DNA from 3 places in the Acidovorax sp. GW823-FHT02H02 genome. Region 2 is predicted to be linked to each of the others. Evidence: predicted binding sites of a transcription regulator. Region 2 holds the regulator's gene; each other region holds the start of a gene.
The links. The regulator HrcA, encoded in region 2, represses chaperone genes, less so after heat shock. The targets are predictions, from matches to a motif close to TTAGCACTCNNNNNNNNNGAGTGCTAA.

Region 1 (4,210 bases), on a different contig from region 2:
GCCCTGATGGGTGTCGAGTACGGCTTCACCGAAGGTAAGTCGGTCATGGACATTCTCAAGGCCTCGTACGCAGCGACCGGCCAGAAGGTACCGTTCGACAAGTTCTGGGAAGACGGTATCGTGCGCATCGACGTGCCCGAGAAGATGCGCAAGTGGGTGCGCCACGGCGACTTCTATACCGATCCGGTGAAAAACCCACTGCACACCAAGTCCGGCAAGATCGAGCTGTTCTGCTCCGAGATTGCGCGTTTCAACGTGCCCGACTGTCCGCCAGTTCCGAAGTATCTGGAGCCGGTGGAGTTCCTGGGAAATGCCAAGTCCGGGCAGGTGCATGTGGTCAGTCCACACCCCTACAACCGGGTGCACTCGCAGATGGCCAACGCCGACGTGCGTCTGGAGCAGAACGTGAAGGGGCGCCAGCATGTGCTCATCAGTGTCGAAGATGCCGCAGCCAAGGGCATCAAGAGCGGCGATCTGGTCGAGCTGTACAACGATCGTGGCGCGCTAATTGCCGGTGCGGTGGTCACCAAAAAGATCATGAAGGGCGTGGTCAGCCTGGAAGAGGGCAACTGGATCCAGCTCGATTCCAAGGGCCGCTGCAATAGCGGTGCGATCAACATCATCACGACCAGCGTGGCATCGAGCGGCCTGAGCCAGGCCACCAGCGCCAACACCTGTATTGCCAACCTCAAGCGCTGCGATGACGCCGAGTCGGTCAACCGCGCGTACGAGCCGCCAGCGATCGAAACGGCGGCGCAAAGCAAGCTGGATGTCGATGCACTCAAGCTGAGCGAGCGCGCCAACATCGTCAAGGGCGCGACCATGGGTGCCATGTTGCCGGGCGAGAAGTTGTTCTACGAGCGCTGCACCGTGTGTCACGTGCCGCGCGAGCCGGGCGACTTCACCAAGAGCCAGTGGCACGGCATCACGCAGAGCATGTTCCCGCGGGCAGGACTGGACGATCTCCAGCGCAAGGTGGTGCTGGACTTCCTGGAGAAGAACGCCAAGGACGCCATCGTGCCCTGACGCACAACGGCGCTTTGCATCGGGAGTGTCGGCACTGCGCCGGCACTTCCGTTTCACGACGCGAGCACAAGACCATGAAAATCTTCGGCATCACAGGCCACTCGGGCATGGGCAAAACCACCCTGCTCGAAAGGCTGATTCCCGAGCTTCGCTCCCGCGGGCTCACGGCCTCCCTGATCAAGCACAGCCACAAGGACATAGAGGTGGATCGTCCCGGCAAAGACTCCTACCGCCTGCGGGAGTCAGGGTGTATGGAGGTTATGCTGCTGGGACACAACCGCTGGGCACTGATGCACGAGTTGCGCGGCGCCGTTGAACCACCACTGGAGTACCTGCTGGCACGTCTTCAAACGTGTGACGTGGTGCTGCTCGAAGGCTTCAAGAGTGGCGATTTTCCGAAGCTGGAGGTCTGGCGAGCCGCGGGAAACAAGCCGCCGCTGGGCAGGAACTGGCCGGGTATTGTCGCGACCGCCAGTGACGCATTGCATCTACTGCCTTCCGATACGTTCAAACTGGAGCTCTCCGATACCCAAACGATAGCGGACCTGGTGTTGAGGAAAGGCCGGTCCGTGGCTGAATTCTTGGAGACAAATTGTGCAACCGCAATTTCCGAACCTGAAGCGCGCGTGATCTGCCAAACAGCGAAAGTTTGAGCTGAAGTGTTCAATTTCTGCTGCGGGTCGTCGCAGCCGATCACTTCGGGCGCGACGAGTCGTTATCGAAGCGAGCCAGGCTGGCATGTGTTGAGTGGCCGATGACGGCGGTGCAGCGGTCGTTCGACCCTTGCATCCTCGAGTGATAGGAGACCGCGGCAACCGACATTCAGGCGTGCTAGGTCACCGTCAGCAATCAGCCTTGAGCTGCCGTTGAAACAACCAGTTGCGGCCATCCCGTCTATTAGTGCGCACTCACTTTTATCTTAACGAAGTACTTTAGGTCATCTGCAGAGCGCCGTCAGAGCGCGTGCTCAGTAACTCCACGATAGCGGTGCCGCCAGAATCTAAAGTTGAATGGCGGAATCACGAAAGTAGAGTGGCGTTCCGCATCCCCAAAACCCCCCATCCGCCAGGGGACGTCTTGAAACGGCCACAAATGCCCCTATCATTAGCACTCGCCTCAAACGAGTGCTAACAAGGTGCTTGTCACGAGGAAGTTTGGCGGCGTCCGCAGTGCGGGCGCCTTCTCATCCGGCTTTTTATTGTCAATCCACAGGAGCAATGCAATGAACCTTCGCCCCCTGCACGATCGCGTGATCGTCAAGCGTATCGAAAGCGAAACCACGACCGCCTCCGGCATCGTGATCCCCGACAACGCCGCTGAAAAGCCCGATCAAGGTGAAGTGCTGGCCGTCGGTCCCGGCAAGAAGAACGACAAGGGCGAGCTGATCGCCCTGAACGTGAAGGTCGGCGACCGCGTCCTGTTCGGCAAGTACTCGGGCCAGACCGTCAAGGTCAAGGGCGACGAGCTGCTGGTAATGAAGGAAGACGACCTGTTCGCCGTTGTCGAGAAGTAATTGCTGCTGCGCGGCCCACATGCGTCGTTGGACGGTGCTCGGAATCCTCACGTACAGGCAGTACGTTCCGGTTCCTGCGCTCCGTCCGCCTAGCCTGTGAGCCGCTCGCTACGCAATTCTTTTCTCGACACAGTCATCTGTTTCTCGAATTTTTAGATTTCTCTAGGAGCCAAACATGGCAGCAAAAGACGTAGTTTTCGGCGGCGAAGCCCGCGCTCGCATGGTTGAAGGCGTGAACATCCTGGCCAACGCGGTCAAGGTGACCCTGGGTCCCAAGGGCCGCAACGTGGTGCTGGAGCGCTCGTTCGGCGCCCCCACCGTGACCAAGGACGGTGTGTCCGTGGCCAAGGAAATCGAACTCAAGGACAAGCTGCAGAACATGGGCGCCCAGCTCGTGAAGGAAGTGGCTTCCAAGACTTCGGACAACGCTGGTGACGGCACCACCACCGCCACCGTGCTGGCACAAGCCATCGTGCGCGAAGGCTTCAAGTACGTGGCCGCTGGCATCAACCCGATGGACCTGAAGCGCGGTATCGACAAGGCTGTGGCAGCCCTGGTGATCGAGCTGAAGAAGGCTTCCAAGCCCACCACCACCTCCAAGGAAATCGCCCAGGTCGGTTCGATCTCCGCCAACTCCGACGAAACCATCGGCAAGCTGATCGCTGACGCCATGGACAAGGTTGGCAAGGAAGGCGTGATCACCGTGGAAGACGGCAAGTCGCTCGACTCCGAACTGGACGTCGTGGAAGGCATGCAGTTCGACCGCGGCTACCTGTCGCCCTACTTCATCAACAACCCCGAAAAGCAATCCGCGATTCTGGACAACCCCTTCGTGCTGCTGTTCGACAAGAAGATCAGCAACATCCGCGACCTGCTGCCCACGCTGGAGCAAGTGGCCAAGGCCGGCCGTCCGCTGCTGATCATTGCCGAAGAAGTCGAAGGCGAAGCCCTGGCTACCTTGGTCGTGAACACCATCCGCGGCATCCTGAAGGTCGTGGCTGTGAAGGCACCTGGTTTCGGCGACCGCCGCAAGGCCATGCTGGAAGACATCGCCATCCTGACGGGCGGCAAGGTCATCGCCGAAGAAGTGGGCCTGACCCTGGAAAAGGTGACCCTGGCCGATCTGGGCCAGGCCAAGCGCATCGAAGTGGGCAAGGAAAACACCATCATCATCGACGGTTCCGGCGCTGCCGCTGACATCGAAGCCCGCGTCAAGCAAGTGCGCGTGCAGATCGAAGAAGCCACGTCCGACTATGACCGCGAAAAGCTGCAAGAGCGCGTGGCCAAGCTGGCCGGCGGTGTGGCCGTGATCAAGGTGGGCGCTGCCACCGAAGTCGAAATGAAGGAAAAGAAGGCCCGCGTGGAAGACGCACTGCACGCTACCCGTGCGGCTGTGGAAGAAGGCGTGGTGGCCGGTGGTGGCGTGGCCCTGCTGCGTGCCAAGCAAGCCGTGGGCGACTCGGTCAAGGGCGACAACGCCGACCAGGAAGCCGGTATCAAGCTGGTGCTGAAGGCCATCGAAGCGCCCCTGCGCGAAATCGTGAACAACGCCGGCGGCGAAGCCTCGGTGGTGGTGAACGCTGTGTTGGCCGGCAAGGGCAACTACGGCTTCAACGCCTCGAACGACACGTACGGCGACATGCTCGAACTGGGCATTCTGGACCCCACGAA
Region 2 (4,210 bases):
CCTTTTTTGGTTTGCGCCAGGATGACGGTGGGCTGGCCGGTGTGGGCCGAAGCAGCCGCATAGGCGGCGTGGATCTTCACCAGGTCGTGACCGCCGCGCTTGAGACGATCGATCTGCTCGTCGGTCATGCCCTGGGCCAGCGCTGCCAGCTCGGGGTTCTGGCCAAAGAAGTTGTCGCGGTTGAAGCGGCCATCCTTGGCGGCAAAGGTCTGCATCTGTCCGTCCACCGTATTGGCAAAGGCGCGCACCAGGGCTCCGGTGGTGTCGCGTGCGAACAGGCCGTCCCAGTCGCTGCCCCAGACCAGCTTGATCACATTCCAGCCCGCGCCGGCAAAGAGCTTTTCCAGCTCGTCGATGATGCGGCCGTTGCCCCGCACCGGACCGTCCAGGCGCTGCAGGTTGCAGTTGACCACCCAGACCAGGTTGTCGAGCTTCTCGCGCGCGGCCAGCGTGAGCGCGCTCATGCTCTCGGGCTCGTCCATCTCGCCGTCGCCGAAAACGCCCCAGACTTTGCGTGCACCGCAATCGAGCAACTGGCGGTGAGTGAGGTAGCGCATGAAGCGCGCGTGGTAGATGGAGCTGATCGGACCGATGCCCATGGAGCCGGTCGGGAACTGCCAGAAGTCGGGCATCAGCCACGGGTGCGGGTAGCTGGAGAGGCCGCGCGCGCCGCTCTCAGGCGCGGTGATCTCCTGGCGGTAGTGCATCAGATCGGCCTCGCTCAGACGGCCTTCGAGGTACGCGCGGGCGTACACACCGGGCGCGCTGTGCGGCTGGAAGAACACGAGGTCACCGCCGTGCGTGGCGTTGCGCGCATGGAAGAAGTGGTTGAAACCGGTCTCGAACAGATCGGCCGCGCTGGCGTAGCTGGCGATGTGGCCGCCGAGTTCGCCGTAGGCCTGGTTGGCGCGCACCACCATGGCCAGCGCGTTCCAGCGCATCAGCGAGGCCAGGCGCTCCTCGATGGCCAGGTCGCCGGGGAACACCGGCTGCTGCTCAACCCCGATGGTGTTGATGTAAGGCGTGTTCAGCTCGGGCTGCCAGCCTATGCGCTGCGTGCGTGCCAGGCGGGCCAGTTCATCCAGGATCTGTCGCACGCGTGCCGAACCTTCGGTGGCGGCCAGCGACAGCAAGGCATCGCGCCACTCCTGGGTTTCTGTTGGATTGGTGTCCGCCGCAGTCAGCTGAGTGAAATGGCTCTGCTGGGTCATGTCGTTCATGGCAAGGGTCTCCCGAGAAGATCAAGACTGTAGGGATCAATGGCAGGCAGTTGATGTTGAACTGCGATCTATAAAATCAAAAAAAGGCACAAAACACTGCCAGTACCATGAATCAAAGCACAAATTACCTCGATGCCACCGATCTGAAGATTCTTTCCGAGCTTCAGGCTGACGCCAGCCTGTCCAATGTCGAGTTGGCCCGCCGGGTTCACTTGTCGCCCTCTCCATGCCTGGCCCGCGTGCGGGCGCTGGAAGTACGGGGGTTGGTCCGGCAATACGTGGCGCTGCTTGACGCACAACAGCTGGGGCTGCATCTGAACGTGTTCATCTCCATCAGCCTCAAGCAGCAGAGCCGCCAGGCTCTGCAGGAATTTGAAGAACGCATCACCATCCGCGATGAGGTAATGGAGTGCTACCTCATGACGGGGGATGCCGACTACCTGTTGCGTGTGGCCGTGCCTGACATGCCGACGCTGGAGAGCTTCATCCTGGAACAGCTCTCGCCCATTGCCCAGGTAGAGAAAATCCGCTCCAGTTTTGCACTCAAGCAGGTACGCTACAAAACTGCGTTGCCACTGCACAATTTGTAGCCGGGGGTTTCGCGGGGTGCAATAACGAAAAAACCCCAGATGGTGAGGGCTGGGGTTTTGTTTTGGTAGGACGCCCGTGAGTCGAACACGGCACCAATAGATTATGAGTCTACTGCTCTAACCAAGCATGAGCTAGCGTCCCGAAATTTTTGGCTTTGTTACTTGGCTATTACACGGTGGCTTCGCTTTCGCCCCCGTGCAAGCTGTTGATTTTATTGAGCTTATTTCCTCACCTCAACATCTTGAACGATGTATTATGAGTCCTCTGCTCTAACCAACTGAGCTAACGCCCCTCGCGCCAACGCTGAAGCAGACGGGACACTGCAAGTATTGTAGGGTGTTTATTTGCGGTAACTGAGCGCGTTGGACACCAGCTTGGAAGTGATGTCCACGATCTGGATCATTCGGTCATAGGGCATGCGGGTGGGGCCGATCACCCCCAGCGTACCCACCACCCGGCCATCCACTTCGTAAGGTGCGCTAACAATCGAAAGCTCTTCGAACGGCACAACTTGGCTCTCTCCGCCGATGTAGATACGGACGCCCTCTGCCTGGCTGGAGATGTCCAGAAGGCGAAGTATCTGGGTTTTCTGCTCGAACAAATCGAAGGCCCTGCGAAGATTGCCCATGTCGCTAGAGAAATCGCTCACTGCCAGCAGGTTTCTTTCGCCAGAAATGACGACTTCATCCTGGGCTTCGGAAAGGGCTTCCGAACTGATGTTGACCGCAGCCTGCATCAATGAAGCGATCTCCCCTCGCAGCATGTCCACCTCCGATTTGAGCTTTTCACGGACTTGCTCCATGGCCAAACCGGCATAGTGGGCATTCAGGAAGTTGGCGGCCTCGATCAACTGCGACTGTGAATAGTCCACCTCGGTGAAGATGACACGGTTTTGCACATCGCCCTCCGGTGAAACAATGATCACCAGCAACCGGCGCTCCGAAAGTCGAAGAAATTCGATATGGCGGAACACGGAGGTGCGCCGCGGCGCCATCACGACGCCCACAAACTGGGAGAGGTTCGACAAAAGGTGCGCCGCATTGGCAATCACTTTTTGCGGCTGCTCTGGCGCCAGTTGTGGCGGCGTCAGGGGGTCCCGCTGCACCGTCAGCATGGTGTCCACAAACAGGCGGTAGCCACGCGCCGTGGGGATCCTTCCAGCGGACGTATGGGGGCTTGCGATCAACCCCAGTTCCTCCAGATCCGCCATGACATTGCGTATCGTTGCCGGGGATAGCTCCAACCCGGAAGCGCGTGAAAGGGTGCGAGAACCCACGGGCTGCCCATCGGCGATGTAGCGCTCGACCAGCGCTTTCAGCAACAACTTGGCACGGTCATCGAGCATGGAATGATTTTAATGATGTAATTTCGCGATGACGTCCAATTTCCGCCATGTTGCGCTTATCGGCAAGTATCAGGCAACTGCTGCAGGCGCCATGACCGATAGCTCGCGCCACGCCCTCGAAGAGATAGCTCAGTTTCTGGTTCGCCAGGGATGTCAGGTGGTGCTTGAAAAAGAAACCGCCATCAACACCAAACTGAGCACCTATCCCGCCATGGACGTGGACACCATTGGTGCCCAATGCGAACTGGGGCTCGTCGTTGGCGGAGATGGCACCATGCTCGGCATCGGTCGACAGCTCGCACGCTATGGCACCCCGCTGATCGGAATCAATCAGGGGCGCCTGGGCTTCATCACCGACATCCCCTTCGGCAGCTTTCAGGCGGCGCTCACTCCCATGCTTTGCGGAGAGTACGAAGAGGATTTGCGCCCCCTGATGCGCGCACGCGTGGTTCGTGGGCAGGCCACGGTTTTCGAAGCCCTTGCCATGAACGATGTCGTGGTGAACCGCGGAGCCACATCCGGCATGGTGGAGCTTCGCGTGGAAGTGGGCGGGCAATTCGTGGCCAACCAGAGGGCTGACGGGCTCATCATTGCTTCACCCACCGGATCAACAGCCTACGCACTTTCCGCGGGCGGCCCCATGCTCCATCCGTCCATCCCAGGGTGGGTACTGGTTCCGATTGCACCCCATACCCTTTCAAACCGCCCTATCGTTCTATCGGACGCCACCGAAGTGGCCGTCGAGATAGTGAGTGGCAGGGACGTCAGCGCCAATTTCGACATGCAGTCTCTGGCGTCACTGCTGCACGGTGACCGGATTCTTGTTCAGCGCTCCGAGCACAGCGTCCGGTTCTTGCACCCGCTCGGCTGGAACTATTTCGCGACACTGCGCAAGAAGTTACGCTGGAACGAAGGGGGCTCCTGATCATGGCGCTCAGGCGAATCACCCTGCGGGACTTCGTGATTGTTCGAGAACTTGCTCTGGATCTACAGACAGGCTTCACCGTGTTGACCGGGGAAACCGGGGCCGGCAAATCGATTCTGGTGGATGCGC
Region 3 (4,210 bases), on a different contig from region 2:
CCAGTGGGGCCGTGGCAATCAGGCTGATCGGGGCCAGGTCCTTGAGCGGGTCGTAGTGGATCTTGGGGTTGATCAGTTTGGCAATCGTCAGGTTGCCGTTGATCATGATCCCCAGGGTGTGGTCATCGCTGGCCTTGGCCACGGCATCGGCGGCGATGTTGCCGCCAGCGCCCACCTTGTTTTCCACAATCACCGGCTGCCCCAGGGCCTTGGCCAGCGGCTCGGCCAGGGTACGCGCCACCAGGTCGGGGGATGATCCGCCCGGAAAACCTACCACCAGCTTGACGGGCTTGCTGGGCCAGCCCGGTGTCGCCGGGGCCGCGCTGGATTGTGCAAGGGCGGGGCTGCAGGCCGCGGCAAGGGCCAGTGCCAGCGCGGCGCGGCGCAGGGGGGACGGGGTCATCGAGAAATCTCCGGTCAGGGGCGGGTATCAAGCGCGTTGCCGACACCTCAAAAAAAACGCGCAACCAGGTTGCGCGTCCAATTATCCTTGCCGTCCGCATCTGCGAGCAGCCACCGCTCATACGGTCTTGCATTCAAGCGGATAACTAGGCGGGAAGCCGCAGACAGTGCTCTAGCACGGCAAGGCGAACCAACGAAGTTATACGTTTGAAGGCAAAACCGTATCAGGCGTATTCGGCCAGCGCGGCCTTCATCTTCTTCATGGCGGCCACTTCGATCTGGCGGATGCGCTCGGCGCTCACGCCATACACGGCGGCCAGCTCGTGCAGCGTCATGCCGCCCGAACCATCGTCGTTGACCTTGAGCCAGCGCTCTTCCACGATGCGGCGGCTGCGCTCGTCCAGGCTGGCCAGGGCGGCAGCAATGCCATCGGTGGCCAGCGCATCGCGCTGGCGCGACTCGATCATGGCCGTGGGCTCATGCGAGGCATCGGCCAGGTAGGCAATGGGGCCAAAGGCCTGCTCGCCATCGTCCGACGGAGCGGGGTCCAGCAGCACATCGCCACCCGACAGGCGGGTTTCCATCTCGATGACTTCTTCGCGCTTGACATTGAGCTGCGCCGCCACCGAGTCGATTTCACGGTCCGACAGGGTGTCGCGGTGCGTGCTGGCATCGGTTGCCGCCGCGTCGGCCTTGAAACCCTGTTTCATGGACCGCAGATTGAAGAACAGCTTGCGCTGCGCCTTGGTGGTGGCCACCTTCACCATGCGCCAGTTCTTCAGGATGTATTCGTGGATCTCGGCCTTGATCCAGTGCATGGCGTAGCTCACCAGGCGCACGCCCTGGTCGGGGTCGAAGCGCTTGACGGCCTTCATCAGGCCCACGTTGCCTTCCTGGATCAGATCGCCATGGGGCAGGCCGTAGCCGAGGTACTGGCGTGCAATCGACACCACCAGGCGCAGGTGCGACATCACCAGCCGGCCAGCGGCGTCCACATCGTTGTGATCGCGCAGCTGGCGGGCGTAGATTTGCTCTTCTTCATGGGTGAGCAGGGGCAGGCGGTTGACGGCCGAAATATAGGCGTCCAGGTTGCCCAAGGGCGGCACCAGCGCCCAGGGATTGGCGGGCGCCAGGGTCGTCGTTGCGGTTCCAGATGGCAGTGTCATTCCGGGAATCCTTTCCTCTAAGCCTTCATGTTAGCACTCTGTTGGAGGGAGTGCTAAGTCCGGAGTTCCCGTCTGGTTGTTACAAATTTTCTGATTCTGAAATCTTCATTAAATTGGCATTGAGCGCAATAAAATACAGCGCTAATAGCTATGAATAGATGAGCATTTGAAGACCTGTTTACACTGCCCTCTGTTCCTTTTGCAGGCAGGAGAGTTCCATGGCAACAGGCGTTGATCCGGCGGATATCAGCATGGTCACCACCACGGTGGCCAGCGCGGCAGACGCGCGCCGGCTGGCGCAGGCCGTCATGCAGGCGCGGCTGGCGGCCTGTGTGCAGGTGCAGGCCATCACCTCGCACTACCACTGGCAGGGCGCCCTGCAGGAAGCATCGGAGTGGCGGCTGGACTGCAAGACCATGCCGCGCGCCACCGCCGCATTGCTGGCGCTGCTGCAGGCGCTGCACCCCTATGCGCTGCCGCAGCTGGTGGTGCAGGCGCTGCAGGCCACGCCGGCCTATGTGCGCTGGGTGGATGGCGAGGTGGCCTCCGGGGTGTGAGGTTCAGGTCAGCAGAGCCTGCGCGAATTCGCGCGCGTTGAAGGTTTCCAGGTCTTCGAGCTTTTCGCCCACACCGATGAAGTACACGGGAATGGGGCGCTCCTGCGCGATGGCGGCCAGCACACCGCCCTTGGCCGTGCCGTCGAGCTTGGTCACGACGAGGCCGGTGAGCTGCAGCGCATCGTCGAACGAGCGCACTTGGGCCAGCGCGTTCTGGCCGGTGTTGCCGTCAATCACCAGCAGCACCTCGTGGGGCGCCGTGGCGTCGGCCTTGGTGACCACGCGGCGGATCTTCTTCAGCTCTTCCATCAGGTGCAGTTGCGTGGGCAGGCGGCCGGCCGTATCCACCAGCACCACGTCCTTGCCGCGCGCCTTGCCGGCGGTGACGGCATCAAAGCTCACGGCGGCCGGGTCGCCGCCTTCCTGGCTGACGATCTCGACGGTGTTGCGGTCGGCCCATACCCCGAGCTGTTCGCGCGCGGCGGCGCGGAAGGTATCGGCCGCCGCCAGCAGCACGCTGGCCCCTTCGCTGGCCAGGTGCTTGGTGAGCTTGCCGATCGAGGTGGTCTTGCCCGCGCCGTTGACACCCGCCACCATGATCACGGTGGGCTGGTGCTCGCCAATCACCAGGGCCTTTTCGAGCGGGCGCAGCAGATCGGCCAGCGCATCGGCCAGCAGGCCCTTGACGGCGGCGGGGTCGGTGGTCTTGCTGTCTTTCACGCGGCGCTTGAGGTCTTCCAGCAGGTGCTGCGTGGCCTTGACGCCGGTGTCGGCCATCAGCAGGGCTTCTTCCAGCTCTTCATACAGGGCATCGTCGATCTGGGTGCCGGTGAAAACGGTGGCGATGCTGGAGCCGGTCTTGCGCAGGCCGGCCTTGAGGCGGTCGAGCCAGCCCTTGCGTTCGGCGGGCGTGGGCGGCGGCTCGGTGGCCATGGGCGCCAAAGGCAGGGGCGGCACGGCGACGGCGATGGGTGCGGCCGCCACCATGGGCGAAACGGGGGTGGACACGGGCGCCGGCACCGGCAGCTCGGCCGGCGGCGGTGCGGCCACAGGGGCTGCTTTCGTTGCGGGGGCAGGTGGTTTGGCGGCAAACGGGTTGCGCAGCCAGCCAAGGCCACCGCTGGCCGCCGGCGGGGCCGGTGGGGGCAGGGTGGTTGCGGAGGGCGTTGGCAATGGCGCGGACTGCGTGACCGGGGCGGCGGGTGCCTGTCCGGCGGGTGGCATCACCGGCGGTGGCGCGGGCACGGCAGCCGGTGCAGCAGGGGTTGCAGGCGCAGCCGCAGCGGGCTGCGCGGGCGTGGGGGCGGGTTTTTTCTTGAAAAAACTGAACATTGGCGGGTACTTAGAATCACTCCATTCTATGAAACGTGCTTTCACCCTTCTGGGCCTGCTGGCCTGCCTGAGTGCCGGGGCGCAATCCCCGGTATCCACCACCCCTGCCGCGCACTTGCCAGCGGCCCCCACGGCCACGGCTTCCGGGGCGCAGCAATTCACGCTGGCCAACGGCATGCAGCTCATCGTGCAGCCCGACCGGCGGGCGCCCACGGCGATGCACATGGTGTGGCTGCGCGTGGGTTCCATGGACGAGGTCGATGGCACCTCGGGCGTGGCCCATGTGCTCGAACACATGATGTTCAAGGGCAGCAAGACCGTGCCGCCGGGCGAATTTTCGCGCCGCGTGGCGGCCTTGGGGGGACAGGAAAACGCCTTCACCAGCCGCGACTACACGGGCTACTACCAGCAGATTCCCTCCAGCCGGCTCGAAGACGTGATGCGCCTGGAGGCCGACCGCTTCGCCCACAACCAGTGGCCCGACGCCGAGTTCAAGAAAGAGATCGAGGTGGTCAAGGAAGAGCGCCGCATGCGCACCGAAGACCAGCCCCGCGCCGTGCTGGCCGAGCAGCTTTTTGCGACCACTTTCATCGCCTCGCCCTACCGCCGCCCGGTGGTGGGCTGGATGAGCGACCTCGATGCCCTGACGCCCGAGGATGTGCGCAATTTCCACCGCCAGTGGTATGTGCCCGGCAACGCGGCCGTGGTGGTGGCCGGTGATGTGGACGTGGCCCGGGTGCGTGCCCTGGCCGA

Region 1: the regulator HrcA is predicted to act here: its motif matches at 2,131-2,157, upstream of AC1RDS_RS09315 (co-chaperone GroES).
Region 3: the regulator HrcA is predicted to act here: its motif matches at 1,599-1,625, upstream of rpoH (RNA polymerase sigma factor RpoH).

Annotation. Positions count from the first base shown of each region.
Region 1 is NZ_JBXAJH010000007.1:6,816-11,025, forward strand. Features, by position in the region: gene AC1RDS_RS09305 (molybdopterin-dependent oxidoreductase) at 1-1,026, shown strand, start outside; gene mobB (molybdopterin-guanine dinucleotide biosynthesis protein B) at 1,101-1,679, shown strand; gene AC1RDS_RS09315 (co-chaperone GroES) at 2,249-2,539, shown strand; gene groL (chaperonin GroEL) at 2,715-4,210, shown strand, end outside.
Region 2 is NZ_JBXAJH010000017.1:49,875-54,084, forward strand. Features, by position in the region: gene mdeB (alpha-ketoglutarate dehydrogenase) at 1-1,220, opposite strand, end outside; gene AC1RDS_RS17070 (Lrp/AsnC family transcriptional regulator) at 1,328-1,810, shown strand; tRNA gene AC1RDS_RS17075 (tRNA-Ile) at 1,874-1,952, opposite strand; gene hrcA (heat-inducible transcriptional repressor HrcA) at 2,152-3,156, opposite strand; gene AC1RDS_RS17085 (NAD kinase) at 3,185-4,081, shown strand; gene recN (DNA repair protein RecN) at 4,084-4,210, shown strand, end outside.
Region 3 is NZ_JBXAJH010000009.1:144,440-148,649, forward strand. Features, by position in the region: gene AC1RDS_RS11725 (Bug family tripartite tricarboxylate transporter substrate binding protein) at 1-403, opposite strand, end outside; gene rpoH (RNA polymerase sigma factor RpoH) at 627-1,568, opposite strand; gene cutA (divalent-cation tolerance protein CutA) at 1,787-2,125, shown strand; gene ftsY (signal recognition particle-docking protein FtsY) at 2,129-3,457, opposite strand; gene AC1RDS_RS11745 (M16 family metallopeptidase) at 3,486-4,210, shown strand, end outside.